Regions from separate parts of the Lactobacillus xylocopicola genome, predicted to be linked through region 2. Evidence: predicted binding sites of a transcription regulator. Region 2 holds the regulator's gene; each other region holds the start of a gene.
The links. The regulator HrcA, encoded in region 2, represses chaperone genes, less so after heat shock. The targets are predictions, from matches to a motif close to TTAGCACTCNNNNNNNNNGAGTGCTAA.
Positions count from the first base shown of each region.

Region 1: the regulator HrcA is predicted to act here: its motif matches at 1,571-1,597, upstream of R8389_RS06685 (Hsp20/alpha crystallin family protein).
Region 3: the regulator HrcA is predicted to act here: its motif matches at 3,736-3,762, upstream of R8389_RS02580 (ATP-dependent Clp protease ATP-binding subunit).
Region 4: the regulator HrcA is predicted to act here: its motif matches at 1,068-1,094, upstream of R8389_RS07645 (ATP-dependent Clp protease ATP-binding subunit).

Region 1 covers NZ_AP026803.1:1,376,963-1,384,364, forward strand. Annotated here, with positions in the region: gene R8389_RS06675 (Y-family DNA polymerase) at 1-954, opposite strand, end outside; gene greA (transcription elongation factor GreA) at 1,031-1,492, opposite strand; gene R8389_RS06685 (Hsp20/alpha crystallin family protein) at 1,700-2,122, shown strand; gene R8389_RS06690 (C1 family peptidase) at 2,251-3,567, shown strand; gene R8389_RS06695 (nucleoside hydrolase) at 3,618-4,556, opposite strand; gene R8389_RS06700 (ABC transporter permease) at 4,565-5,521, opposite strand; gene R8389_RS06705 (ABC transporter permease) at 5,521-6,654, opposite strand; gene R8389_RS06710 (ABC transporter ATP-binding protein) at 6,647-7,402, opposite strand, start outside.
Region 2 covers NZ_AP026803.1:923,148-930,549, reverse strand. Annotated here, with positions in the region: gene rnpM (RNase P modulator RnpM) at 1-292, shown strand, start outside; gene R8389_RS04655 (L7Ae/L30e/S12e/Gadd45 family ribosomal protein) at 295-606, shown strand; gene infB (translation initiation factor IF-2) at 611-3,250, shown strand; gene R8389_RS04645 (ribosome-binding factor A) at 3,269-3,631, shown strand; gene truB (tRNA pseudouridine(55) synthase TruB) at 3,672-4,565, shown strand; gene ribF (riboflavin biosynthesis protein RibF) at 4,585-5,517, shown strand; gene hrcA (heat-inducible transcriptional repressor HrcA) at 5,634-6,683, shown strand; gene grpE (nucleotide exchange factor GrpE) at 6,696-7,289, shown strand; gene dnaK (molecular chaperone DnaK) at 7,308-7,402, shown strand, end outside.
Region 3 covers NZ_AP026803.1:494,087-501,488, reverse strand. Annotated here, with positions in the region: gene R8389_RS02605 (adaptor protein MecA) at 1-669, opposite strand, end outside; gene spxA (transcriptional regulator SpxA) at 772-1,170, opposite strand; gene ptsP (phosphoenolpyruvate--protein phosphotransferase) at 1,314-3,047, opposite strand; gene R8389_RS02590 (phosphocarrier protein HPr) at 3,047-3,313, opposite strand; gene R8389_RS02585 (hypothetical protein) at 3,424-3,615, opposite strand; gene R8389_RS02580 (ATP-dependent Clp protease ATP-binding subunit) at 3,810-6,011, shown strand; gene R8389_RS02575 (DUF1827 family protein) at 6,113-6,394, shown strand; gene R8389_RS02570 (peptide chain release factor 3) at 6,432-7,402, opposite strand, start outside.
Region 4 covers NZ_AP026803.1:1,586,164-1,593,565, forward strand. Annotated here, with positions in the region: gene R8389_RS07645 (ATP-dependent Clp protease ATP-binding subunit) at 1-1,030, opposite strand, end outside; gene R8389_RS07650 (AAA family ATPase) at 1,236-3,770, opposite strand; gene R8389_RS07655 (alpha/beta hydrolase) at 3,770-4,639, opposite strand; gene R8389_RS07660 (PTS sugar transporter subunit IIC) at 4,639-5,937, opposite strand; gene R8389_RS07665 (hypothetical protein) at 6,090-6,323, shown strand; gene R8389_RS07670 (DUF975 family protein) at 6,385-7,092, opposite strand; gene dltD (D-alanyl-lipoteichoic acid biosynthesis protein DltD) at 7,372-7,402, opposite strand, start outside.

The DNA of each region.
Region 1 (7,402 bases), 450 kb from region 2:
ATATCGTGAAAAGCCAATATGCAGACTAAGGCAGCCGGCCTGCAGGTGATGTGCCCGAATCCGAGCGGCCACCTGCTCACCAATTTCACGGAGGACGATTTCCAGCTCACGTTGGACCGTATAATCCCTCGTTAAGATTTGCGAATTACCATAGCTTTTCGTCCGCGGTTGGTACTTTTGGCTGATGATACTACGGTCAACCCCCCAACTCATGGCAAATAATTGTGCGCCAATAACCCCGAATTCTTTTTGTAAAATAGCCGGATCAGTGTGAGCTAATTCATACATATTATTAATCTGTAACCGGTGCAGACGCTTGGCCGTTCTCTTGCCAATCCCCCAAACGTCTTCTAAATTAGGAAGCCGCCAAATTGTGTCGGGCACATCAATGTAGTGCCAGTAATCAATCATCGATTCCCGGTGTTTAGCCGAAGTATCCATTGCCAACTTGGCCAGTAGGGGATTTTCACCGATCCCACAAGTCGTGTATAGTCCCAGCTCCTTTCTAATTTTTACTTGAATTTGCCGTGCCACCAAGTAAGGATCGTCACCAAACAAGTGCCAGGACTTGGTCATGTCAATCATCGACTCATCAATTGAATAGGCATGGATGTCCTCCTCAGCTGCATATTCCCGCAAAATGTCCAGCACTTGCATGCTACGCCTGATATATAAGTTCATATGTGGTTCTACTAAGATCAAATCGGGGGCCGCATCACTATTAGGTAGGTCACGCACTCGCATCACATTAGTCAAACCATACTTCTTTTTTGCCAGTGGCGACGCTGCCATGATTAATCCCGCGCCCGCTTTACTGTCAGGCTGGTGGGAAACCACTGCTAATACTGCCTTCATCGGATTGAGTCCCCGCTTAAGTGCCTCACAACTGGCAAAAAAAGACTTGTTATCAATCATCAAAATCACGCGATGCGGTTCATAGCGGTAATCATACATCATCTTCACCCTCTGTTCCAAACTACTGTTCGATTATCAATTATACAAACATACGTTTGAACAAGCAAGTGAAAACTTATTTAATCGCAATGATAGTTACCTGGTATTCACCAGCTGGTGCTTCTACCTTAACCTTACTTCCGACCGTTTTTTTCATGATGGACTGTCCCAATGGTGAATCATAGGCCACCTTACCGGCTGTAAGATCGGCTTCCAGCTGGCCCACAAGTTGATACTCCACTGTTTCTTCCTCATCAGCAAATTTCAAAGTGACGGTTTTGCCTAAGTCAACCTTGCCGTCTGCGCTTTTTTCAACAATTTCGGCATACTTTAACTGCTTGTCCAAGTAACGCAACCTGCTCTGCAAGTGTCCCAAGTCCCGTTTAGCTTCCGTATATTCAGTGTTTTCTGACAGGTCGCCTAAGGCTCGTGCCTCCTGCAAAATCTTAATCCGACGGGGCCGGTCCTTCTTTAACCGAGTAATCTCATCCTTGATTTTTTGGTAACCGGTTGGGGTCATTTTTTGATAATAAACCATTATTTTCTCTCCCTACTTTTTCTTTTAAAATTATCCACAAGCATTTAATCCTATTTTACCAGCATTTAAGCGACTTATTTGGCACTAAAAAATAAAGAGTGCTAATTATTTTATTTTTCCTAATCTGCATACTATAATAAGCAGTGTAAGGAAGAAATGAAAGTCTTCCGTTACAAAATAAAGTTAATTTGAAAGGAAGTTTTTACTATGGCAAATGAAATGATGAATCGGCACAATGACATTTTTGATGCGATGAATGACTGGTTTGATCTTCCAAAGAAAATTTTTGACAACAATGAAATGGCAAAATTAATGCAGGCAGATGTCGTGGAAAACGACCACGAATACGTTATTAAAGTTGACCTGCCCGGCATGGATAAGGACAAGATTAACCTTAGTTATAACAACGGTATTTTGAGCGTTTCAGGTTCGCGCAAGTCCTTTAAGGACATGTCCAAAGATGGTAGTCTTATCCACCGCGAAAGAAGTGAGGGTCACATCTCCCGTAGCTTCAGGCTCCCAAATGTTGCAGCTAGTGACATCCATGCCAAGTATGACAATGGGGTACTGACCATTAACCTACCAAAACAAAGCGCTAATGAAAGCGAAAACTCGATCCAAATCGACTAGCTTTCCAGAGCGTTTTAGGACACCCCAAGATAATTACTTTGGTAAAACGAGTTCAAATATTGAACTCGTTTTTGTTTTGGCTTAGAATAGAAGATAATTTAAAATTAAATTAAAAAGGAGATTAATTTATGGGACATCAGGTTACCGTCCAAGAAATCGAAAAATTTGCAGACCAATTCAATGCCAACCCTAAAAATCAAGTTATTGCCCGCGCCGCTCAAAAGAGTGGCGTACAGGCCGCCGCATATAACGAGCGGGTGCAAGCTGAATTAAATCGGGTTTTTTCAACTGAACTAGACACTGAAAACGTTACTAACCAGCGCCAATCGGGGCGCTGCTGGGAGTTTGCGACACTCAATATTTTGCGCCATAACTTTGGCAAGCAGCACCACGTTAAGAACTTCACCTTCTCGCAAAGCTACAACTTCTTCTGGGACAAGATTGAACGCGCAAATATTTTTTATGAGAACATTCTAGCTACTGCTGACCAGGCACTAGACTCCCGTACCGTTAAGGCTTACCTTGAAGATGCGGGAGCAGACGGCGGACAATTTCACATGGCCGCTGCCCTAATAGCAAAATATGGGGTAGTACCATCTTATGCCATGCCGGAGAATGCTAACACCAACAATACTCATGCCTTTGCCAAGACACTTGGCGACAAGCTGAGAAAAGATGCCCTAGTGCTGCGCGCGTTAAAGCAAAAAGGTCAGGAAGATCAACTTGCCAAAGTACGCGAGCAACTCTTGAGTGAAGTGTACCAAATGACGGCTATTGCAGTCGGTGAGCCGCCCCGGAAGTTTGATCTCGAATACCGCGACGACGACAAAAACTACCACTTGGACAAGGACTTGACACCACTCGAGTTCTTGCACAAGTATATGGGCGACGTTGACTTCGATGACTACGTTGTCCTAACTAACGCGCCCGACCATGAATATAACAAACTGTATGCTTTACCCTTTGAAGACAATGTAGCAGGATCTTATCGTATCAAGTTTCTCAACGTACCAATGGAATATCTCGAATCAGCATCCGTTAGTCAATTAAAAGACGGCGAAGCCGTCTGGTTTGGCAATGAAGTTGGTGCCCAAAGCGACCGCCAGCAGGGTTACCTCAACAGCGACCTGTACCAGTACACTGACTTATATGGGGTTGACCTCAAAATGTCTAAGGGTGACCGACTACGTACCGGAGCTGGAGCTTCCACTCATGCCATGACCATTGTGGGGGTTGACGAAGACCAGGGCCACATCCGCCAATGGAAAGTGGAAAATTCCTGGGGTGAAAAGAACGGCGACAAGGGCTTCTTTGTCATGAATAACGACTGGTTCAGAGACTATACTTATGAAGTAGTTGTCCACAAGAAGTACCTAACCCCCGACCAAGTCGCCTTGGCAGAAGGCCCAGTAACCGACCTACCCGCCTGGGATTCACTTGCCTAGTAATAAATTAAGATGCAAACAAAAAACGAGATTCACAAGAATCTCGTTTTTTAGTTAGTTCGCATGAGCAGTTCATCAAACCGCTGGAAAAATTTTTCTTTATCAGCCTTGGTTACTAGGGTAAGCTCGCGACCATTTGGATCATCAACCAACCGGCCAGCAGCCAAGCCAGCGGTAATTACCTTGACCCGGTGCTGCTCTACCCGCGCAACAACTTCTGGATAAAGTGCACTAATAGTCGTCAAAACATCCCAGAAGTACAGCTGAGCGGTTTGAATCGGTGGATTAACCAAGAGACTGTAAGCTTGCCCCACTAAGTCAATGGCTGGGTACTTGCGCAGGCGAGCCCAATGCATTCTGAGTTCATCGGTTAAGGGTAATTCCTCGCTACTTTCAAGTCCCACCACCTGCATTGGAATAGCCGAGTCTAAAACGCGAGCAACGGCATCTGGGTCCCAGAAGGCATTCCATTCCTGGCTGCCGTCGGCATTGACCTGAACCACATTGCCATGGCCATTAAGTGACCCACCCATCCAATAAAGTCGAGCAATTTTAGTTTCAATTGCCGGACTGGCATCAAGTGCTCGGGCTAGATCAGTTAAAGGTCCGGTCATCACCAAAGTTACTGGCGCGCTCGCCTGTTCAAGCTTGGCTATCATATCTAAGTGCGCCGGCTGCTGCGCCTGCTTAGTGACCACTTTACCGGCTTCATTTAACATTGGCAGGTAGTTGAAGGAATATGAGGCCGTCCGCCACTCTGCTGGAAACTGATTGACGGCGCGAGAAGTTGACCTGGCAACTTCTAACTTGTCACCACGTAAGTTGAAACGGTCGGTCAGCTTTTGACAAACTGCGACAGCTGGATCTACATAGCCGTCGGCATCAATTGCGCTAACACCTAATAGTTTAATGTTGGGGGCTTGCAAAAAAAGCAAGTACGACACCAGGTCATCAATATTGCCGTCATGGTTAAAATAAATTTCTTTCATCGTTCTCCCTACTTAGACTTAATATAATTTTGACCGTCGGCTGCAGGTGCAACTGACTTACCAAAGAACAAAACCAGTATCACAATCGTAATCACATATGGTGCAATCTGCATGTAAACAGCCGGAATATGGTTGAAAAACGGCAACTGATTACCGATAATGCTAAGACTCTGGGCAAAACCAAAAAATAGTGAAGCAAGCATCGCGCCAAGTGGGTTCCATTTACCGAAAATCATCGCGGCTAAGGCCATAAAACCTTGACCAGCAATTGTAGAAACGGAAAAGTTACCAGAAATCGCCTCGGCAAAGACCGCCCCACCAATGCCGCCCAAAAAGCCAGAAATCAACACACCTGCGTAGCGCATACCGTAAACATTGACCCCCATCGTGTCAGCCGCCTGTGGATTTTCCCCGCAAGAACGCAGCCGCAAGCCAAAGCGGGTCTTGTATAACACCCACCACAGGATGAATGCTAGGACAATGGCAAGCCAGGCTGGTGCAGACGTATCCTTAAACAGAATAGGACCGATAACCGGGATATTAGCCAAGCCGGGAAAGCTAAAATATCCAAAGCTCTGACTAATATTTTCCGTTTGACCTTTGTCATAAATAGCTTTAACTAAAAATACACCTAAGGGCGGGGCCATCAAGTTCAAGACCGTTCCACTGATAATATGGTCAGCGTGAAAGTTGATTGTTGCAACTGCATGCAGGAGGGCAAAGAGTACGCCAACCAGACCACCAACCACAATCCCCAGCCACGGCGTCAGGGTACCGAAAGTCGAGGCAAAAGTCAGGTTAAAGACAATTGAAGCAAAGGCGCCCATCGTCATAATCCCTTCTAGACCAATGTTGGTGATACCGGAATTTTCACTGTATACCCCACCTAAAGCAGTAAAAATTAAGGGCGTGGAGTAAACAAAAGTCGAAGACACCAATAAGGGTAAAATTGTCATTAGATTCATTAGACCTGTCCTCCTTCACTAGCCTGCCGGTGGCTAGCTGATTCTTTGGTAATTGTTTCCCGGCGCTTGCTTTGGGTGGTTTGCTTATTCTTAAATAGCAGCCCAATAACGTATTGGATTGCTACGAAAAAGATGATTGCGGCAATCACAATGGACACAATTTCATACGGAATCCCGGCAATTGTTTGCATGCCTAGACCACCAATCTTTAAAATTGAAAACAAGATGGCGGCCAGCAAAATACCTAACGCGGTCCCACCTCCCAAAAGGGCAACGGACAGTCCATCCCAACCAATATCAAGACTAGTGGTTTGCGTAAAGTAGTTCTGGTAAGTCCCCAGGCCTTGGACGACACCGCCCAAACCAGCAAAGCCACCTGATAGAAGCATCGAGATCATGATATTCTTCTTAGTCGACATGCCAGCATACCGACTAGCAAAGGGATTAGTTCCAACCGCCTGGATTTCAAAACCAGTTGTCGTCTTTTTCATTAGATACCAGTAAAAGAAAACGGCCACGATTGCAATGAAGATGCCAGCATTGATCCGCGAATCGCCAAACATCGTACTCAACCAAGGAATCTTCAGGCTACCGTTAGCGCTGATGGTCTTAGTCGTGTCAATATCTAGGCGTAGCCTAGCCGGCATCACTTGCTGAGTTAAGTACTGACAAGTATACAAGACAATGTAATTAATCATAATCGTCGTAATTACTTCGTTAGTGCCAAACTGGGCCCGCAAGCCGCCGGCCAGTCCTGCCACTACAGCACCAGCTAAGACGCCGCTAACAATGGCCAGTGGAAGCAGGATAACTTTAGGCAGTTGCGGATTAGCTAGCACGACCCAAATTGCTGCAAGCCAGCCGGCCTGCGCCTGTCCTGGCAAGCCAATATTGAAAAAACCCGCCTGCGAAGCAATGGCAAAGCCAATAGCAGTAAAAATCAGGGGCGTGGCTTCACGGATGGTCTCACCAAGCCCGTTCAAGTTGCCCAGAGCGCTAGTAAACATCGACGTGTAAGCGTCCAGCGGATTGTAACTCCACACTAGCATGATCAGCGCACCGATTAAAAAACCCGCAATAATTGAGATTAAGGGCACCAAAATTCTTTTTGTTTTAGGAGTCACTTTAAGCAAGAGTTGTACCTTCTTTCTTGAAGCCCGTCATTAGCAGGCCTAGTTCCTCATCACTGGTTTCTTCCGGCTTTACTTCACCCGAAATAGTGCCGTCATGCAGGACAATAATACGGTCTGAAAGTTGCATGATTTCATCCAATTCATAGGACACCAGCAGAATCGCCTTGCCCTTGGCTCGTTCAAGCAATAACTGCTGGTGAATGTACTCGATTGCACCAACGTCCAAACCGCGGGTCGGCTGAAAGGCAATAATCAGGTTACTATCACGGCTCAACTCGCGCGCAATAATGACCTTTTGCTGATTTCCACCAGATAGGTCGCCAACCGGTTCTGCACTACCCTTTGTCCTAATATCATACTGGTCAATAAGGTCATCAGCGAACTTATTAATGACCTCATGGTGCATTACATTGTACTTTGAAAACGGTGCTTGATAGTAGGTCTGCAGACTAAGATTGGCCGCAACCGAAAATGGCAAAATTAAGCCGTATTTTTGGCGGTCAGCTGGAATATGCGCAACCCCGCTAGAAGTGATCTTACGCACATTTTGGTTGGTCATGTCCTGATCAGCAATGATTACGTGCCCTGAGTCAACGTGCTGCAAGCCAGTTAGTGCCCGCACCAGTTCATCCTGACCGTTGCCGTCAATCCCAGCAACACCCAAAATCTCACCGCCCCGCAGGTCAAAGGACAGCCCCTTGAGTGCCCAAACTGCTTGCCTATTTTTCACTTTGAGCTTGTCTACCTT
Region 2 (7,402 bases):
AAAGAGGAAAATTCCAATGCGAAAAGATTTACTGACTAATACCATGCAACCCAAGAAGGAATTAGTTCGTATTGTAATCGACAAGGAAAAAAAGGTCGCCGTCGATCCCACTGGTAAGCAGTCGGGGCGTGGTGCCTATGTTTCGCTTAATCCAGAAGAGATTAAGCGGGCTCAGAAGAAGGGCGTACTTGAGCGCAGTCTGGGTGCAACTGTGCCAGAATCATTTTATGAAGAACTATATTCCTATGTTGACCATCAAAAGGCTAGGAAAGAATTGTTTGGTGATCAGTAAATTTGCAAAATAGACAAAAGGCATTAAATTTGCTAGGGCTAGCAGAACGAGCAGGGAAGCTGGTTTCAGGACTAGAGCTAGTCTTGCTAGGCTTAAAAGCAAAAAAAGTAAAAGTAGTTATTTTGGCTAATGACAGTCATGCAGATACCAGCGAAAAGGTTACTAGGCTCGCTAAACAGAATGATATAGAAATCATTTCTAACTTTACTAGCAGTGAAATCTCGCATGCCGTGGGCAAGCAGCGTAAGGTAGTAGGACTGACCGATACCGGTTTCTTCAAAGCATTAGTACAAAAGATTAATGAAGGAGTGTGATTGGATGGCTAAAAAAAGAATTTATGAAATTGCAAAAGAACTAGGCATCGAAAATAAAGTTGTGGTCAATAAGGCAAATGAGCTTGGATTCGATGTTAAGAACCATATGTCATCACTAGAAGATTCGCAAGTGAGTCAATTGAAGGGTACTTTTAATAACCCCACTCCTGTAAAAAAACCAGCAAAAACCGATAAAAAGGGCGGTAAAATCAAGATCTCTGTAACCTCAATCCGAAAAAATGAGAAAAATCAGGATGACAGCAAAAAAGAGCGGGACAACGGTCATAACAGAAATAGGCGGTCAAATCGGTCGCGGTCTAGACAAGACCAGGCCCGTCAAGAAACCACTTCAAAGCAAGTACCAAAAAGTCCTAAGCCGGCCGCCCAAGACTTGCTCAAACAGTTAAAACAAAAGCAACGTGTTGACCAAAGCACGATGACCCAACCGGCCGCAGAAACACGTAAGTTAGATAATGAGGACAAGCAAACGCCAAAATCCAGTGAACAGACCAAACCAAGCCAGCATACCGTCAAGCAGGTAGCTAAGACCGAAACAGGATCAGCGACCGTCTCTGGTCCTAAAATCATTAAGCCATCACCAGCTAGAATGAAGTCGAGTCCAGAAGTCGCTCCAGTTTCAAAGGTTGAAATGGCTAAGACTAATGGCGGACCTGAGCCTGTCAAGGAAGACAAGCGCCGCGGTAATGGACATAATACGCGTAATTTTGGCAAGCCGGGCCGGAAAGGAAGCAATCAGAACTTCGGTGGCAATAATAACTATGCCAAGCATCAAGATAAGCGCAAGAATAAGAATAAGAAGCGGCAGTTTGATCCAATTCCTAAAAAGCAACCAACTCAGAGAAAAGAACGTCCTCTGCCAGATGCATTAGTTTATGAAGTTGGGATGAATGCCCAGGACTTAGGTAAGCTTTTGCACCGGGAACCAGCCGAAATTGTGAAGAAGCTGTTTATGTTGGGCGTAATGACCAATCAAAACCAGTCGCTTGACAAGGACGCGATTGAGCTCGTTGCTGCTGAATACGGAATTGACGCACAAGAAAAAGTTCATGAAGATATTTCTGATATTGATAGCATGTATGATAAGCTCATGGATGAGTCAAAGCAGTCCAAACATCAGGTTAAACGTCCACCAGTTGTGACCATCATGGGTCACGTCGACCATGGTAAGACAACCTTACTTGACCGCTTACGCCATACTCACGTTTCTGCGCATGAAGCAGGTGGAATTACTCAAAAGATTGGTGCCTACCAAGTAAGGATTGATGATAAGCCAATTACCTTTCTGGATACACCAGGCCATGCTGCCTTCTCTAACATGCGTGAACGCGGTGCTGAAGTTACTGATATTGTTATTTTGGTTGTTGCCGCCGACGACGGGGTCATGCCGCAAACTATTGAGGCGATCGACCATGCCAAAAGTGCTAAGGTGCCAATTATTGTAGCAATTAACAAGATGGATGCGCCTGGTGCCAATCCTGCCCACGTCACAGAACAATTAATGAAGTACAACTTGATTCCGGAAAATTACGGTGGCGAGACCATTTTCGTTAACATCTCTGCTAAAACAGGTGAAAATGTTGACGAATTATTGCAGATGATCTTACTGCAGGCAGATGTGATGGAACTTAAAGCTGACCCTACTCAAAAGGCCATTGGTACGGTAATTGAGGCCCACCTATCGCGGGGACGTGGTCCCGTTGCGGACTTGCTCGTGCAACAAGGTACGCTTCATACCGGTGATCCAATCGTTGTTGGTAACCGCTTCGGGCGCGTGCGGGTGATGACGAATGATCGTGGTCGTCAAGTTGAGAAGGCTACCCCATCGATGCCGGTTGAAATCACCGGACTAAATGATGTTCCAGAATCTGCTGATAAGATTGTAGTCTTTGATGATGAAAAGACCGCGCGCAGTGTCGGTGAACAACGGGCCCAAGCAGCTTTACAACATGCACGTGAAAACGTGCAGCACGTGACGTTAGACAACCTGTTTGACACGATGAAGAAGGAAAACATGAAGGAAGTCGGCGTAGTCTTAAAGGCCGATGTTCAAGGATCAGCTGAGGCTTTGCAACAATCACTTGAAAAGATTGAAGTTGAAGGTGTCCGGGTGAACATCATTCACGCTGGGGTCGGAGCGGTTAATGAATCGGACGTTACGCTGGCTGCTGCTTCAAATGCCTTTATCATTGGCTTTAACGTGCGTCCAACTGCCACCGCCCGGTCTCAAGCTGAAGCCGATGGGGTCGACATTCGCTTATACAGCATCATTTATAAGGCAATTGACGACGTGAAGGCAGCTATGCAAGGAATGCTTGAGCCAACCTATGAAGATAAGGTCGTTGGTAACTTGACGGTGCGTGAAACTTGGAAAGTTTCTAAAGTTGGCACAATTGCTGGTGCTTTTGTTGATAATGGCTACGTCTCACGTGATTCAGAAGTCAACCTCATTCGCGATGGTGTGGTTGTCTATACTGGTCAGGTGGCTTCACTTAAGCGGTTTAAGGATGACGTCAAGATAGTCAAGCAAGGTTTCGACTGTGGCTTGACGATTGAAGGGTACAATGACATCAAGGTCGGTGACGAACTTGAAGCAGTTGAACAGCAGGAAGTAAAGCCTAAGTAATTATCCTGGGAGGAAAACATGAAGCATAGAATTGGTCGTGTTGAAGGAGAAATCCTCCGTGAATTAACTAAAATTTTGCGGAAAAATATCCGTGATCCACGTGTCAATGATGTTACCATTACGGCGGTGGAATGTACTAATGACCTGTCGTATGCCACCATCTATTACAGTATTCTGTCTGAAGATAGGCAAAAAGAAGAAGAAGCTGCTGCTGGTTTAGAAAAAGCAAAAGGAATGATGCGGCACTTGCTTGGACAAAGCTTGACCGTTTATAAGGTTCCTGAATTAATTTTTAAACGGGACAACTCAGTCAAGTATGGTAGCAAAATTGATCATCTGATTGCTGAACTAAAGAAACAGGATGCGGATCGTAACAATTAAGCAAAGCGCTGTTTAGCGCTTTTTTAATGGGCAAGGTAAAATAATGAATGGAATTTTAGTAATTGATAAGGATAAGGGCATGACCAGTAGTGATGTGGTCTGCCAGTTACGGAAAATATTGCATACCAAAAAGATTGGCCATGCAGGAACCTTAGACCCTGATGTAACCGGTGTTTTGCCAATTGCAGTGGGCCAGGCCACCAAGTTGATTGAGTTAATGCATACCAAAGGCAAAGAATATGAAGGAACTGGCATCTTAGGCTTTGCGACCGACTCGTATGACGTCAGCGGAACAGTCTTAAACGAAAAAAAGATAACCAGTGCAGTGTCCGCTGATGAACTTAAAAAGGCCATGCAAAAATTTGTGGGTACGATTGAACAAGTGCCGCCAATTTATTCTGCAGTTCGGGTTAAGGGCAAACACCTGTATGAATATGCGCGGGCGGGCATTGAGGTAGAGCGACCCCGTAGACAAGTAACGGTTTCAGCGTATGACTTAGTTGGCGCGCCAACCTTTGATGAGCAGCGCGGCCAAGTCACTTTTAACTTTAAAATTGCCTGCAGTAAGGGTACCTATGTGCGCTCACTGGTCAATGATTTGGGAACGGCACTGGGCGTTCCGGCAGTGATGAAAAGTTTGCGCCGCACGGCTAGCTCAGGCTTTGACCTCAGTCAGGCTGTTAAACTTGATTTCATAGCTGCCAATCCAGCACAGGCCCCAGACTTTCTCCAACCCCTTGACCTTTTTTTTAAGGATTACCAGCAGGTTGAACTTAGTGCCAGTCAGTGGCTTAAAGTCAACAATGGGGCGGCCATTACACTAAAAACGAATGCAAAAAAGGTGGTCTTACGGTACAATGGTAGGGTTAAGGCAATTTATCAAAAAGATGATTATAACTACCGTCCTGAATTAATGCTTTTACAAAATAATTAGGTGAAATGAAGGTCTTATCGTGCAAATTATTCATTTAACTTATCCGCTTAAAGAAAATCTTATCCCGGGACCAATTGTGCTGGTACTGGGCTTTTTTGACGGAGTTCACCGTGGTCATCAACAATTGATTAAGATTGCGCAAGAGCAGGCCAAGCAGAAGGGGCATCCACTGGTCGTGATGACTTTTAACGGCCATCCCAAAGAGGTATATCAAAAGGCAGAGGTAACTTACATCGATAGTTTGAATGAAAAAGCATATAAAATGCGCAAGCTTGGGGTGGACTATTTGCTGGTGATGCATTTCAATGATCGTTTTAGCAAGCTGACCGCCCAAGAGTTCGTCGACCAGATTGTGGTTAAGCTGCAGGCGGATACCGTAGTGGCTGGGTTTGATTATACTTACGGGCCCCGAGCTGTCGCCAACATGAAAAACTTTCCCCATTTTGCTAAGGGGCGCTTTGATATTATCGAAGTTCCCCAGCAGTCATATGACGGTCAAAAGATTGGGTCGACCGAAATCAAGGATGCGATAAAGGCTGGTGAAATGGCACTGGCGACCGAATTGCTGGGAACGCCCTATGCAATGACCGGAATCGTTGGCCATGGTCTGCGTAATGGTCATAAACTGGGCTATCCGACGGCTAACTTGGTATGGACTGAGCACAAGGTTGTGCCGAAGGTTGGGGTTTATGCCACCAAGACCAAGCTTAAGGGCAAGTGGTACGACTCAATGACCAGCGTAGGCTACAATGTGACCATTCAGGAAGGGCGGCAAATTTTTATCGAATCTAATTTATTTGGATTTGATGAAGAAGCATACGACCAAGAAATGGTAATTAAATGGTACAAGTACACGAGGGGCGAAATTAAGTTTGCTAATTTGGCAGAATTACGAGCCCAGATGGCCAAAGATGAGGCGGAAATCAAGGCATATTTTGCTCATCGCCACTAGTCTAATGATTTTATCGGAAAAAATTTAGCACTCGGCTTGACTTTCTGCTAAATACTAGTATCATAATAACTGTTAGCACCTGTTTGATAAGAGTGCTAAAAGTGAGGGCGATATCTATGTTGACCGAACGTCAAGAATTAATTTTAAAAACAATTATTAATGATTTTACCCAGACTAATGATCCGGTTGGTTCAAAAACGGTGATGATGCAGTTACCAATTAAGGTGTCGAGTGCGACGATTCGCAACGAGATGGCGGTCTTAGAAGACCAAGGTTTAATTGAAAAAACGCACCTGTCTAGTGGCCGCGTGCCATCAACTGAGGGTTACCGCTATTACCTTGATCATCTGGTAGAACCACTTCAAATTCCGTCTTCTGTCTATGAGCGGATTGTCAATCAGCTGGATCAGCCGTTTCACCAGGTTAATGAAATAGTTCAGGAAGCAGCCAAGATTCTCTCGGATTTGACTAATTATACGGCATTTGCGGAAGGGCCAGAGAGTAGTGACCTGACTATCACGGGTTTCCGGATTGTGCCTTTGTTTAGTAGACAGATTATGGCGATCTTGGTGACTAGTGACGGCAACGTCCATAACCAAGTTTATAGCTTGCCAACTAATATTCATGGCGATGAAATTGAGAAAGCTGTACGGATGATTAATGATGAGCTGGTAGGAAAGACCTTGAATGAGGTAACGCCTGCCTTGCTTAATCATAGTCTAGGCAAGAAGCTGACCAGCAACCATGCTGGTGACTTGTTGGAACTGGTTGAAGAGGTTATTAATGATGCGGCCAGTGAACAGATGTATGTCGACGGGCAGATTAACTTGCTCAACAGCTCATCGTTAAGTAATGTGGCCAATTTGAGGTCACTTTATGAGCTGATTGATCATAATGAGTTGATTTCCAGCTTAGTTGACCAGCGGACTAGTAGCCAAATTGGCCAACATCCCATCCGGGTTAGTTTGGGCTCGGAGCTTTCAAATGACTTGCTCAAGGACTACAGTTTGCTTACGGCAGAATACAGTGTTGGAACACATGGCAAGGGGGTAATCGCCTTGCTTGGTCCTAACAATATGCCGTATTCGCAGGTAATAGGACTATTAGAATATTTTAGGAATGAGCTAGCTAAGAAGCTACTGGAGTATTATGGTCGATTTAAATAAAGGAGGTTAGCCGTGAATAAAGAAAAAGACACTGGTGCTAAAGAACAGAAACAAGGGCAGCCAGAGCAGGCTAAGGTCAAAAAAACCGCTACGGCTAAAGCTAAAACTGCGGCGGCAACGGACCAAACACCCAAGACCACTGCTGAGCAGGTAAAAGCAGAATTGATTAAGGCCCAAAAGCAAAATCAGGACTTAGAAGACAAGTTCCTGCGCAGTCAGGCGGAAATGCAGAACATGCAAAATCGCTACAATAATGAGCGAAGCCAGCTGATTAAGTATGAGTCACAATCTTTAGCTAAGGATATTTTGCCAGCAATGGATAATTTGGAGCGGGCCCTGTCGACCAAGGTTGATGATGAGGCCTCTAAGCAGCTCAAAAAAGGGGTACAGATGACCCTTGACGCACTTGTTAAAGCCATGAAGGATCATGGTATCAGCGAAATCGCGGCAGCAGGCGGCAAATTTGATCCGACATTACACCAGGCTGTTCAAACAGTTGAAGCGGAAAATGATGATCAAAAGGACACCGTTGTCCAAGTCTTACAAAAAGGCTATTTATATAAAGATCGAACTTTAAGACCAGCAATGGTCGTTGTTGCACAATAGGTGAAAGGAAGTTTATCAATGTCAAAAGTTATCGGAATTGACCTCGGAACAACCAACTCAGCAGTAGCTGTTTTAGAGGGTAAAGAACCAAAAATCATTACTAATCCAGAGGG
Region 3 (7,402 bases), 430 kb from region 2:
CTTACCCGTCAGCTTAATCCGAGCCAGTTCACTTTGTCTGATTTTCAATCCATATTCATTAGCAATTGCCCAAGCATCAACTGGCTTGAGTTCTGTATAATTCTCATCATTAAAAACCAAATCAAGGAAAAATTGCCCATTTTCAAAGTAAAGACTGGAGGAAAGATCGCGAGCTTGCAAGCTTTCTGCTAGTTCCGTAACTGTACCCAGGTCAGCGAAGCAGTATGCCTGCTTCCTTGGTGCTTTTTTACTGGTGCCCTGCTTCTTGTGCGGTTGATCGTCAGCTTTGTCCTCAGACGGAGCATCCTCAGCCTGCTCGTCTGCTTCATCCTCATCTGCTAGATCCATAAATGACGTCCTCCGTGAATCCTGACCGCCTGCACTGCTATCTTCCCCATCAAGTAATTGTGCCAAGCTATCACGATCTTTAGCAGATACCTTAGTAATCAGCAAATCAAGGCCACCACTATTTGGCATCACCTGAAAAGTAACCGGCGCTTCTTGGCTAAAAGTATGATCCGTATCAATTTCATCCAAAATCGAATAGAAGAAATGCTGTATTTTGTTTTTATCGCCCAGCAAATCTAACACTTTTAAGCCACGTCTAGCTAGCTCATTCTTATCTATACGAACGCGAATAGTGTTTTCGTTAATATGATCTACCTGCATGAAATCTCACCTCCATCAGTTTCTCTTATCTATTGTAGCCCATTTCACCTGTAAAATAAAAGCGTTAGTCTAAACTAACACTTTTTTGTAAATCTTTATTAATTATAAGTCAGCAATCTTTTGCATTTCTTCAAGCTCAAGCCGCCGAACCTTTCTTGGCAGAAAACGTCTAATTTCATCTTCATTATAGCCAACTTGTAGGCGTCGGTCATCCATGATAATTGGTCGTCTCAACAAACTAGGGTTCTTTTCGACCAAATTAAGCAGTTGATCGATTGATAAATTATCAAGGTTAACTTTTAACTGTTGAAATGCTCTGGAACGCGTAGAAATAATTTCCTCAGTGCCGTTTTCAGTCATCCGCAGTATTTGAATTAGTTCATCCTTTGTCAGTGGTTCTGAAAAAATATTTCTTTCTTTAAAAGCAATATCATGCTTCTTTAACCACGCCTTGGCTTTCCGACATGAGGTACAACTTGGAGATATATATAAATTTACCATATATTTCACGCTCCTTTGAACATTTTTTTCTTACTGTGAACATTGTAACACAATGCTTCTTTTTTGTAAGTGATTTTTGCAAATAATTCATTTCTTTGCACTTATTTAAAAAAGCACATCAACTTTCGTTAACGTGCTTTTTATCATTTATCTACTTTAGCCATTAAGTCACTAACTAACTTTTCGTTCTCTTCAGCTGTTTTAGATTCAAAACAAGCCTGGTTAGCCAATTCCTTAATTTCATTAGTATCAAGTTTTTTCATTAAACTTCTAATCCGTAAGATTGAAGTTGCACTCATTGAGTACTCATCTAATCCCATTGCTAATAGAATTGGGAACATCGTGCTATCACCGGCAGCTTCGCCGCACATGCCACACCAAATACCATTGTCATGAGCTGCGTCAATTGTGTTCTTGATTAACCGCAAGACAGCTGGATTAGCCGGTTGGTACAGGTAAGAAACGTTGTCATTACCACGATCAGCAGCCATTGAGTATTGGATCAGGTCATTAGTACCAATGGAGAAAAAGTCAACTTCCTTGGCAAATTGATCAGCCAAGACTGCAGCAGCTGGAACTTCAATCATCATTCCTACTTGCAGGTCACTGCCAACACTTACGCCTTGACTAGTCAGCTGGTCTTTTTCTTCATTTAAGATTGACTTAGCTTTGCGCAATTCATTCAGTGTACCAATCATTGGGAACATAATTCCTAGACTACCATAAGCAGACGCTCTCAGCAGTGCGCGCAGCTGTGTCCGAAAAATCTCTTCGTTCTGTAAAGATAACCTGATGGCCCGAACGCCTAAAAATGGGTTCATTTCATCTGGCAAATCCCAGTAATCCAAGTGCTTGTCGCCACCGATGTCCATGGTTCTGATGATGACTTGCTTGCCATGCATGCCTTCGATAACTTTTTTATAAGCATCATATTGCGCATCTTCAGTGGGAAAGTCCTTAGAATCCATGTACAAGAACTCTGTCCGGTACAAGCCGACTGCTTCTGCACCGTTCTCGTTCACGCCTGCCATATCGTTAGGCGTACCGATATTGGCAGCAATCGTAAACTTCTTGCCATCTGCAGTCACTGACGGTTCATACTTTAGCTTCTGCCATTCAGCCTTCTGCTTTAAGAATATGTCGCTCTTCTGCTGGTAATCAGAAATCTGCTCCTTACTTGGATCAATAACTGCATCCCCACTTAAACCATCAACCACCAAAGTGTCACCATTTTGAACATCCTTAGTAATTGAGTCAGTCCCTACAACGGCTGGCAATTCAAGTGAGCGAGCCATAATGGCAGAGTGCGCTGTCCGGCCACCAATATCAGTCACGAAGCCTTTAACAAATTGCTTGTTCAATTGGGCGGTGTCACTTGGAGTCAAGTCATGGGCCACAACTACTACTTCATGGTCGATGGCCGCTGGATTAGGCAATTCTTTGCCGAGCAAGTGCGCCATAATCCGCTTCGAAACATCACGAACGTCCGCTGCACGTTGTTGCATGTAAGCATTATCGGTCATACCTTCAAAAATGCTAATGAACTTTTGAGCAGTTTCGTCAAGCGCAGCTTCACTGTTAATCTTTTGTTCCTTAATTTCATTTTCAATGGCACCCGTAAATTCAGGGTCATTCAAAATCATCAGGTGCGCTTCAAAAACTTGAGCTTCTTCCTCGCCTAGACTCTGCTTGGCATCATCGCGGATTTTTTCAACTTCGGCCGTTGACACTGAAATTGCATCCTTGTAGCGGGCTACTTCACTTTCAACATCACTGACATTAGTTTTTGAAAACGAAAGATCGGGTTCTACCAAGAGATATGCTGGAGCTACAGCAATACCATCACTGGCAGCAATTCCTTTTAATGTCTTGGTCATTATTCAGCCAATCCCTCTTTTTTCATGGTTTCGGAAATTGTCTCAATTGCATCCTTCTCATCATCACCGTCGGCACTGATTGTAACATCAGCATTCTTACCAACGCCAAGTGACATCACACCCATGATTGATTTCAGGTTGACTGACTTGCCATTGTATTCCAAGTTGATGTCTGAACCGAACTTAGAAGCAGCCTGGACCAAAAGGGTTGCTGGACGAGCATGAATACCTGTTTCTGCAATGACATGAAAATCGCGTTTTTCCATTATATATCTCCTTTAAATTGAAAAAATCAAACCGGTAGTATCTACCTATTCGAGTATTAGATTATCATTTTTTTGTGAATTAAACAACAAAAATGTAACAGTTTACATCATCAAAGTTCAGTCTTTGACTGCGAATACAGTATTTTTCCACCCCGTAAGGCCCTACCGGTTATATTCTGCCGTTTGCCAAATGTTCTTAAAGCAGCCTGGAAGGCAAAGGCCTCTTCTGGTTTGACTTCATAATGATCAAGTTCACCAGTCGCAAGCTGCTCCAGAATTATTCGGTAATCCAAATATACCACCATTTCTTTCTTACTAAAACTAACTTCTACCGGCTTTAGCAAATTTTGGTTACTTTGCTCAGCTGTATTCTATCACACCAGTGCTACTAGATGATGCTTACAAAAAATAAGTTCCAAGCTTTAGCACTTGATTATTGAGAGTGCTAATTATATAATTTAATAAACATAACTTGAAGTGAAAGGCGGTAATTTAATTGCTTTGTCAAAATTGTCAAAAGCGGCCTGCATCCATCCATCTTTTTGCTAAGGTGAATGGCCAGAGCCGTGAAATCAGCTTATGTGGACAATGTTATCAAGAATTGAAACAACAAGGAAATATCAATATGAACAACGACAACAACGGGTTCTTTGGTGACTTTAACGACCTCTTTAATAGTTTTAATAACGGAAATACTAGCAACAATCCCAATGGACCACAAATGAGCAACGGCAGTGGTAATAATGGTAATAACGCTGGGGGCGGGCGCTCACTGCTTGATCAGTTTGGAACAGACCTAACTGCTATGGCCAAAAAAGGCAAGATTGACCCAGTTATTGGCCGAGACAAGGAAATCGCTCGTGTAATCGAAATTTTAAATCGTCGAACCAAGAACAATCCGGTCCTAATTGGTGAAGCCGGTGTTGGTAAAACAGCAGTCGTTGAAGGACTCGCCCAACAAATTGTTGATGGCTCAGTGCCAGCCAAATTACAAGACAAGCGGATTATTTCACTTAATGTAGTCTCGTTAGTCCAAGGTACCGGAATTCGCGGGCAATTTGAACAACGGATGCAGCAGTTAATCAAAGAATTGCAAAGTCATGATGATATCATTTTATTTATTGATGAAATCCATGAGATTGTAGGCGCGGGCAACGCTGAAGGCGGAATGGACGCCGGTAATATCATTAAACCAGCGCTAGCTCGCGGTGATTTGCAACTAGTTGGTGCGACCACCCTGAAGGAATATCGTGAAATCGAAAAAGATTCAGCTCTAGCACGACGGTTCCAGCCAGTTGATGTGAAAGAGCCCTCAATTGCAGAAACCATGAAAATTTTAAAGGGTATCCAAAAGCGCTACGAAGGCTACCATCATGTTCACTACACCGATGACGCCATTAAGGCGGCAGCTGAATTATCTGAGCGCTACATCCAGGACCGGTTTTTACCGGATAAGGCAATTGACCTGCTCGACGAAGCAGGCTCGCGGATGAACCTAACCATTCCTTACGTCGACAAAGAAAAGATGAAAGAGCGAATTGAGGCAGCGCAACAGTTAAAGCAAGAATCACTCAAAAATGAGGATTACGAAAAAGCGGCCTATTACCGGGACCAAATTGAAAAGTATAGTGAGATGAAGGACCAAAAGGTTGATCCTGATAAATCGCCGATCATCACTGACAAAATTATGAACAAGATTGTTGAAGAAAAAACGGGTATTCCGGTTGGTGACTTGCAAAAGCAAGAAGAAAACCAATTGCAAAACCTTGCACCTAATCTGAAAGCCCATGTGATTGGTCAGAGTAAGGCAGTGGACAAGGTCGCACGGGCCATCCGGCGTAACCGGATCGGCTTCAACAAGTCAGGTAGACCGATTGGTTCCTTCCTCTTTGTTGGACCAACCGGAGTCGGTAAGACTGAACTAGCCAAACAACTAGCCCAGCAAATGTTTGGCTCAGAGAATGCCTTAATTCGCTTCGACATGTCTGAGTACATGGAATCTTACTCAGTCTCCAAGTTAATTGGCTCTGCACCAGGATACGTGGGCTACGAGGAAGCTGGACAATTAACCGAACGCGTTCGCCGCAACCCTTACAGCCTAATTTTGCTAGATGAAATTGAAAAAGCCGACCCATCTGTCATGAACCTCTTCTTACAGATTTTGGATGATGGTCGACTAACCGACTCCCAAGGACGGACGGTTTCCTTCAAGGATACAATCATTATTATGACTTCTAATGCCGGGCAAGATATCAAACAGGCCAGCGTCGGCTTTGCGTCCGAAAGCAGCAATAAGAAAGCAGATTCGGCTAGAAGTTCAATGAGTCAATTCTTTAAGCCAGAGTTTTTAAACCGCCTGGATGAAGTAATTGAATTCAACGAACTAACTAAGGATGACCTGGTTCAAATCGTTGACCTAATGCTTGAAGAGGTTAACAACATGGTCAAAACCCAGGGCCTGCAAATCACCGTAACAAGCGATGCTAAGCAGAAGCTGGTCGAAGAGGGCTACAACCCAGCAATGGGTGCACGCCCACTGCGGCGTACTATTCAAGAAGAAATCGAAGACAAGGTAGCCGATTTCAAGCTTGACCACCTAGCCGCTAAGAATCTTTTAGCCAGCGTCAAAGATGACCAAATCGTTATCAGTGAACCCGCAGCGGTTGCCTCGCCCGTTGAAAGTGAAGAACCACGCTAAGTAGAACAAATTTACGTTAAGAATGATTTATTAAAGAAAAATGTCCCCATTAGCGGTATACTAAACTATGAAAGAACTACTAAAAGAAACGGGTGAAATCCATGCATTTGATCGATGTAACCAATAGTTATAGGGAATTAGTTCACAGCCAGTTAAATACAACCAATGTCAACTACGTCAAGGTGTACTCCTTGGGTAATACCTCCGTCATTTATACTGAAAGTGACGAAGCGATTGGCATTGTACTGAAGAATCATGATCGCCGCATTCGCAAGGAGGAGACTAACTTTGTTATTGAACGGTTGATTAAAGAAAAGAATCCAGCATATGAGTTAATTGCTGATAAAAGCCAACACGTCATTGAAATTCACATTGATAAGTAAACAAAAAGACTGGCATGAAGCCAGTCTTTTTGTTTACTTATAATTTTTCAGTCAATTTCACTTCCGGATACTTGTCCTGGAAGAAGCGCTCTGCAAATTGGTTTTCAAAGAGAAAGAGCGGTTGGTCATAGCGGTCCTTAACTAGCAGGTTGCGGCTGTTTGACATCGCCGGATCAAGCTGGTCGGGATCAATCCACCGAGCTACCCGATGGCCGATGCTGGTCATCTCAACATCTGAATTGTATTCGTTCTTCATCCTGAACTTGAATACTTCAAACTGTAATTGGCCAACAGCGCCCAGAATATACTCATCGGTCTGGTAGTTACGGTAGAGCTGGATTGCACCCTCTTGAACCAACTGGTTCATCCCCTTGTGGAAAGACTTTTGCTTCATCACATTCTTAGCCGTTACCCGCACAAACAATTCTGGCGTGAATTCTGGCAGCGGCGGATAAACAATCTTGCGCTTACCCGCGTAAATACTATCGCCGATTTGAAAGTTACCCGTGTCATATAGTCCGACAATGTCTCCGGCAACGGCATCAGTTACCTGAACACGCTCGCTGGACATAAACTCAGTCGCATTGTTCAAGCGAATCGGCTTAGCGGTTCTTGCCAAAGTAACGTCAAGCCCCCGTTTAAACTCGCCACTACCAACCCTAATAAAGGCAATCCGGTCGCGGTGGTGGGGATTCATGTTTGCTTGGATTTTAAAGACAAAACCGGAAAACTCTGCATCTTCTGCACTAAGCTCTTCACCTTCATTAATCGTATGGCTAGCTGGAGCAGGTGCTAATTGGACGAAACTCTTCAAAAAAGTTTCAACCCCAAAATTAGTCAGGGCCGATCCAAAGAAGACCGGAGTTTGGTCTCCCTTGGCGATTTTGCCTTGATCAAAGCTATTACCAGCTTCCTTGATCAGCTCTATTTCACTCAAGGTGTCCTGGAATTCAGGATTTTGACTAAAAGGTTCAGTGGCTGGTAACAAGCCCGCTTGATCCAGTGGTA
Region 4 (7,402 bases), 660 kb from region 2:
GCTGGTCAATTTTCGTCTTTAAGTCGCTGGCTTTAGCATAGTCTTCATTTTTAGCAGCCGTTGCCTTGGCGGCTTCAAGCTGGTCAATTTTCTTTTGCAAGCCAGCTTTATCACTTGGAACAGCACCAAGCCCTTTCTTGGCCCCTGCTTCATCCATCAAATCAATTGCCTTGTCTGGCAAGTAACGGCCCTGAATGTAGCGCTGTGATAATTCCACCGCAAGTTTTAATGCACTTTCAGCGTACTTTACATGGTGGTAGTCCTCATATCTCTGCTTTAAACCTTCAAGGATTTTCACCGTCACCTCAGTAGATGGTTCTGGAACTTGTACCGGTTGGAATCTCCGGGCTAGCGCTGAGTCATTTTCAATCCGGCGATATTCGCTGGTCGTCGTTGCACCAATCAGGTTTAAGTCACCACTAGCCAGGGCTGGTTTCAAGATATTAGCAGCATCTCCACTGTTGTTTTCCGAATCAGTTGATCCAGCACCAACAATGTTATGCAATTCGTCAATGAAGAGAATGATGTTAGGATTCTGCTTGGCCTGGTCAATAACCCCTTTCAACCGTTCTTCAAAACTACCGCGCAGACTGGAACCAGCCACCATGTCATTAATATTAACAGCAATGATGTGCTTGTCCTTCATCTTGTCAGGAACATCACCCTCGGCTATTTTTTGTGCCAGACCCTCAACAATTGCAGTCTTACCAACACCGGCAGGTCCTACCAGAACCGGATTATTCTTTTTGCGCCGGCTTAAAATTTCAATTACTTCCTGAATTTGCTCATCACGACCAATGACTGGATCGTACTTGCTCTGCTTAGCTTGTTCAACTAAGTCAACTCCCAGCGGCTTTTCTGCTTGCGTTTGCTGCTGCGTTTGTCCATTTTGGTTAAATTGCTGCGGCGATGCATGCATGCTGCTGGCGTAATGAATGGGAATCGAACCATTGTTACCACTTGTATTATTAAAAAAAGAATTGTTTAATTCGTTAAATAAATTATCAAACTCATTATCAAAGTATGCCATATATAAACACCCCTTACTATTGGCTTTAAATCAGCAATTAGCACTCAATACATTCGACTGCTAACTGCTTTCATTGAATATTATAGCAGGTTATCCACAGAAGGCAACTATAAGCTTCTAACTTTTCCACATTTTTTCAAATCCGTTTTTTTGTGCCCAGATAACTAAAAAGACCCTAATACCAGGGTCTTTTCTTTTGGTTCTACTAAGCTTTTTGATATAAGTTAAAATGTTCACGTAAATACTTTGCCGTCAAACCACTGCTTTTTTGCGAAATATCCACAGGTGTTCCACTAGCCACAATTTGGCCGCCGTGATTGCCACCTCGAGGTCCCATGTCAATCATATAATCACTGTTAGCCATAACATCAAGATCATGCGTAATGGTGATAATCGTTGCTTCTTGATCGAGCAGTTTTTGCAAAACCTGCAACAAGGTTCTGACATCTTGGGGGTGGAGACCGACCGTTGGCTCGTCAAAGACAAATAGGGTTCCTTTTTGTTGACGATGAATATGACTCGTTAGTTTAAGACGCTGGGCTTCACCCCCAGATAAGGCAGGTGTAGATTCGCCTAAATGTAGATAACCTAAACCCATGTCATGTAAGGTAGTGAGGGTTTTGGTGATTTTGGGTTCATTTTGAAACAGCTCTTGACCAAGTGCATCATCGACTGCATAATCAAGCACGTCAGCGATACTTAGTTCTTTCCACTTAACCTGCAGGACAGCTTGATTGTAGCGGTGGCCGCCACACAACGAACAAGTCTCGACCAGGTCGGGCAGGTATTGAATATCGAGGGCGATCACGCCACTACCACCACAGGCTGGGCAGGCCCCCTCCTTGTTATTATAAGAAAAATGAGCCGCGCGATAGTTTAATTTTTGGGCCTCCGGTTGTCGAGCGTAAAGTTTGCGCAGATTATCCATTATATCAGTATAAGTGGCTACTGTTGAACGCTGGTTTTTCCCGACTGGCGAAGAATCAACACTAATCACATTTTTAATCCCGCCATTGTTTAGTGTTTTCACCCATTTTGGTGGTTGTTCACCTGCTTTTTGCGCTTTAAGAGCTGGTAGTAAGGAATCAAGAATCAGCGTGGTCTTGCCCGCGCCTGAAAAGCCCGTAACAGAAGTAAGACAGCCTAAGGGGATCTGCGCTTGAACTCCTTCAACATTAAAGCGCTGGGAAACTGTGAATTCAACCTTGCCCCGTTTAAAGAGTTGATCTGGCGCAACGCGCGGGCGGGCATGCAAGGGAGCAGTTCCTTGAAGATATGGTCCAATAAGTGATTTTTGGGCATGCTCAATTTGAGTTGGCATTCCCTGGGAAATAATTTGGCCACCGCGGCTACCCGAACCCGGACCAATTTCAATAATCCAATCCGCCGCACTGATAATCGATGTTTCATGGTCGACAACCACCAGTGAATTTCCCTGGTTGACCAATTCATGAAAAACCTCAATCAAGCCAGCCACATTATCCGGGTGAAGACCTACAGACGGCTCATCTAAGACATACAAGACGCCGGTAGTTTCAGTGCGTAAGGTACGACCCAACTGAATTCTCTGTAATTCACCGGTCGACAGGGTACTGGCTTGTCGATCCAAACTGAGATAATCTAAACCCAGTTTTAATAACGGTTTTATCTGATGGCCCAATTCGCTAGTCAAATTTTGAGCTAAAGCTTGCATATCTTTAGGTAACCAGTGCAGAATCTTTTGCAGGTACTCACCCAATTCCCCCAAGGTCAAGGCTTCCGCTTCGACAATATTCTTACCAGCAACTTGCTGCTGCCAGCGGCTAGGATCAATCCGGCGACCTTGACACCGCGGACAAGTAGTAAACTGATAAAAAGTATTAATGCGCGCCAGGCCACGTTCTGACTTAGTAGTCTTACGCGAATTTACTACCGCGTTATAGGCATTTTCATACAAAGCATCTAAGTGATAGACGCGCCCCGTGGAAGTCGGCAAGTCCACTGGGACTTTGCGTTCTTCGCCATGTAAGACAATTTCTTTTTCAGCTGGATTTAACTCTTTATAGGGAACATCCGTCCGCACGCCTAATTCCCGTGCAATCCGCCACATCCAGTTTCTTCCCGGAATTTGCCAGGTTGCAACGGCGCCACCTTCCAGGGTACGGTTTTCATCCGCAATGATTTTTTGGTCATCAAGCTGCTCTACCGTCCCCAAACCCTGACACTTCTGACATGCACCAGCGGAGTTGAAGGCAAAGTCTTCAGCACTAAAGGCATAGAATTGCACCCCGCAGGTCGGGCAAGTAATCCGCCCCATTGCAGCACCTGTCAAGTCCATTGCCTGGGCAATCTTAATCGTTGGCGGGATCCGGTGGCCATTCGGGCAGACCGGTGATCCCAACCGTGAAAAGATTAAACGCAGAATATTAAAGACTTCAGTCACCGTCCCCACAGTTGACCGTACTCCTGGCACGGCCGGTCGCTGCCGCAAGGCAAGGGCAGAAGGAATATGCCTTACCTCATCAACTTGGGCCCGTCCCACTTGACTGATTCGCCGTCTGGTATAGGCCGCGAGTGAGTCAAGATAACGCCTTGCTCCTTCAGCATAAAGAATACCCATGGCCAGACTGGACTTCCCCGAGCCGCTCAATCCTGAAATTGCCACAAACTGGTGCAACGGAACATTAACACTAATATTTTTTAAATTGTTAACTCGGCCGCCAATTACTTCAATTTTACTTGGTTGTTGCTGGTAGTCCATCAGTGACCATCCTTTCCCTTATTAATTGGTTTTGGTGCCTTATCAGTCTTCTTTAACAAGTATTGCCGGATTACCTGAATCACCTGCTTGTTCTGCGGTAAACTCGAATGACCGGCCTCCTTGCCAGTTACAATCATCGAGGTATAGTCCTTGACCTGATTTTGAAAGACAAACTTTCCCGCGGCGACACTTGTTTCGGGGACAATACCATCTGATTCATAGCTTTTACCACCAGAAAGCGAATAAACTTTAAGATTTCGTGGTAAGTGCGACCGGCGTTTGATGAAATCTGCCAGCATCTGAGTATGGTTTTTAAGGTTTTTCTCCGTGAAATTATATGGGGTACCTAGGGTCATTAAAGTAGTCATGCGGGTATCAGCATCATATTGCGCATAATCATGCTCTAGCCAATAGGTCCAGATCAAGCCACCGTTAGAGTGACCAAAAGCTCGGAAGTTATTAAAGCGATAATTTTGCATTAACGAAGCAAAAGCCACGTCAAGCCAACCCGCTTGCTTCTTGATATTAGCATAACCATCTTTATTATTTTCGAAGCCAATAATAATAAAGGGTTCAAGGTCATTCTTACCAATCGAACCACTATAGGTCAATTTTGCTTCACGTGAAACAGTGATTTTTAACACACTGTGACGATTCAGTGACGTCTTATTGAGTTCTGCGATTAGTTGATTAAAGCGCTCGGTGGTAGCACTTGAGCCCGGTACCATGATAACCGGTGAAAGCAGCGACTTACTACGCTCAGCCCGCGCATTGTTATCTTTTTTCATCCAAAAAAAGCTCGGAACCGCCAGTAAAACTAATATCGTAGCCAGCAAAAGTAGCCACTTTAGATTAGGATTTTTGCGCATTATTCGACCTCCTTTAGGTGGACAATTTGCAATTCGACTTTTTCATTGATTTTAATAATGGGCCATAGTAAAAGCAGATCAAGAAAAAAAAGTAGAATTGAAAACACTAATGCTGCCCAGTTACCGTTAGTAGCCAAAAATGGAATCAGCAAACCCGGCGTGCCCTTTAAAATTGGGTACACACAGGCCGGAATGAGGTGCAAGCCAAGGGCACAGGCTGCCAAAATCACGTTAACCAGTGGCAGTAAAACACTGGGTAACAAAAACACCGGATTGAGGATGACGGGCAAGCCAATGGCAAAGCCTGAGCCGCAACTAAAAGTGGCTGGCAATAAATTCAAACGCGCAATAGCCCTAATTTCTCGGCCACTACGCCGCAGAAGTAGCAAGACAATGATAGCTAGAACCACACTTGTCCCACCCATTACACCATAGCTGTTAACTAGGCTACTACCTAAAAATTTGTAGGGGACATGCCAGGAATTGCCATGCTGCAGTGCATAAGTCAGGTTAGCCGCTGTAAAGGAATTATTAACCCGATCGGTAACCGAACTCATGGGAAAGCCAATACCCAGCCAATTAAGAAAAGTAATAATTACTAAAAGTAGCAGCACTTCTACTAAGTTGTTACTTGTTTGAATGCGGCCAACAATTTCCTTAAAACTGGCTGAATTCAACATCTTAAGCTGTAACTCGTAGATTGCAATCCCGAGCACAATTCCAAGCACCAAAGAAACAAGGGAGGGCCACACAGCATCCCAGGCCCGCTGCTGCACCCACTTGACGTTCTCTTCTGCCACAGGCTGGTAATCTTTTCCCAGCCAATGAAAAACTTGCCCAACACAATAACCAACAATTAGCGCCAGAAAAAGTGCCTTTATTTGTAATAAACTGGCCGTAAAGGGGAGACCCGCATTCCTACCGCTACTTGATGCATAAGAACAGAAAAGCAAAATTAGCACTGCCATTAGGCCCGCCAGCGTCGAATCTTTACGGTAGATGCGGGCAGTGTAACGTGCCATAAAGTAACTAGCATAAACGCCAAAAACGCCAAAAGTAATGCCTACCATACCTTTACTGACGAAAGAACCAGCATACCAAATGTGGTCAGACATGACTTTGTCCAAGCCCAAAATATTGTAAATCATTCCGTCTGGCGAAAAAAACAAGTCATTCAGTAATTTAAAATACGCACCAATTACCGCAATCGGCATCAGCATTACCAGCGTGCGCTGCGCAGCCCGAAAAAAGGGCGAGCGTCGTATTTCGAGCACGATTTTAACCGCAAAATCAAACATTTTTTCAACCCTTACTTTAACCATGAATTAACAAATCATAATACTCCAATTATACAACTCAAGCTCCTTTAAAGATGCTAACTAACTGTTACATTTTTCTATCATTTTAGATAAAGGTGTTATAATGAAGGTGATTTTTGAAGGGTGGAAAAATGAGCAAGAAAAAAATCGAATTATCTGAAAAAGTAACTAAGTTAGTCCAAAAGTATTTAGAAATATCTGGCGGCAACCTTGATGAGTTAACTAATGAAGCCTTGCTAACATACTTAACTGACCACCTAAAGTCCAGTCAAATTAAAGACGCCTTGAAAGAAAGAGACGAAGCTGATGCTAATTATGCTGACAAGTTAATCCATAACGAGATTAACAACCTGAACAAGTTTTAAAACTAGACATAAAAAGAGCAGGATTGATCCTGCTCTTTTTTACTAGTTAAAAATCAATTTATTATTTGGTGAATTGATCACCAGCAAGTTTACGGTAAAAGTTGGCCCGCGTAGTTTGAATATATGGTGTTAACCAAATTAGTCCCAAGCCAAACGGAATCAGTGCAATAATGGTCCAGCCAATGAAGCTCAGATCCAGTTTGAATAATTCCCATTTATGGCCGGCCATTAACCGCCGACTGGCAGTAATCCCAGTTGTTGCATGAACTTCTTGACCACTTTCAACCAAGTCATTAACAATGTATGGTGTCAGTGCATAAGAATATGACTTAACTATACCAGGGATAAGTAATAGAAACGTCCACAAGTACTGGAAAAGATAGCTTAACAGATAATTTAAAAATTCCGGGATAAAGCGATTATCAGTAAAAACGGAGAAAGTAGCTTTAAGTACCGGTAATTTCCGCCCCCTACTAAAGTTCAAAAAAGTAACGACCATGCTCAACATAAAGAAGCCGCTAAGCAGGCCTAGTCCCACATTACTCCCCAAGCGGCCGGACCAATAGCCCGGATCTAATATCTGATTTGGTGTAAAATCGTCCAAAAGCTGGCCACTGTTAAAATTCTGCAAATCTTCAATAACAGTTTTAATTTGCGGACTAAAAATAATACCATTAATCACAGTAATCAATACTCCCACAAACGCAGCCCAGCTCCAGTTACCACGCAGGTTTTCCTTGGCTTCTGCCTTTAATTCAGCTCTATTCATAATTACTCTCCTTACTTTTTTAGCTAAATCTATCTTACGCTTACTTATCAGCCAATAGCAAAGAATATACAAAAAAAGCCTAGTTCCACCAACATCGGAACTAAGCTCACACAGTGTTGTGCCGCCATAAACTGACCACATATAGAAAAATCACATTTTCGCTACCGAAGAAAATGATTACTTTCGTTATGACGGCACAACAAAATTTTAGCACTCAATAAGTTAAAAGACAAGGACTTAACCAATCATCATTACTTTATGGCTTTCTAGTTGAGCTAGTTAACCTATTTCACTGACTTTTTTAGCACTA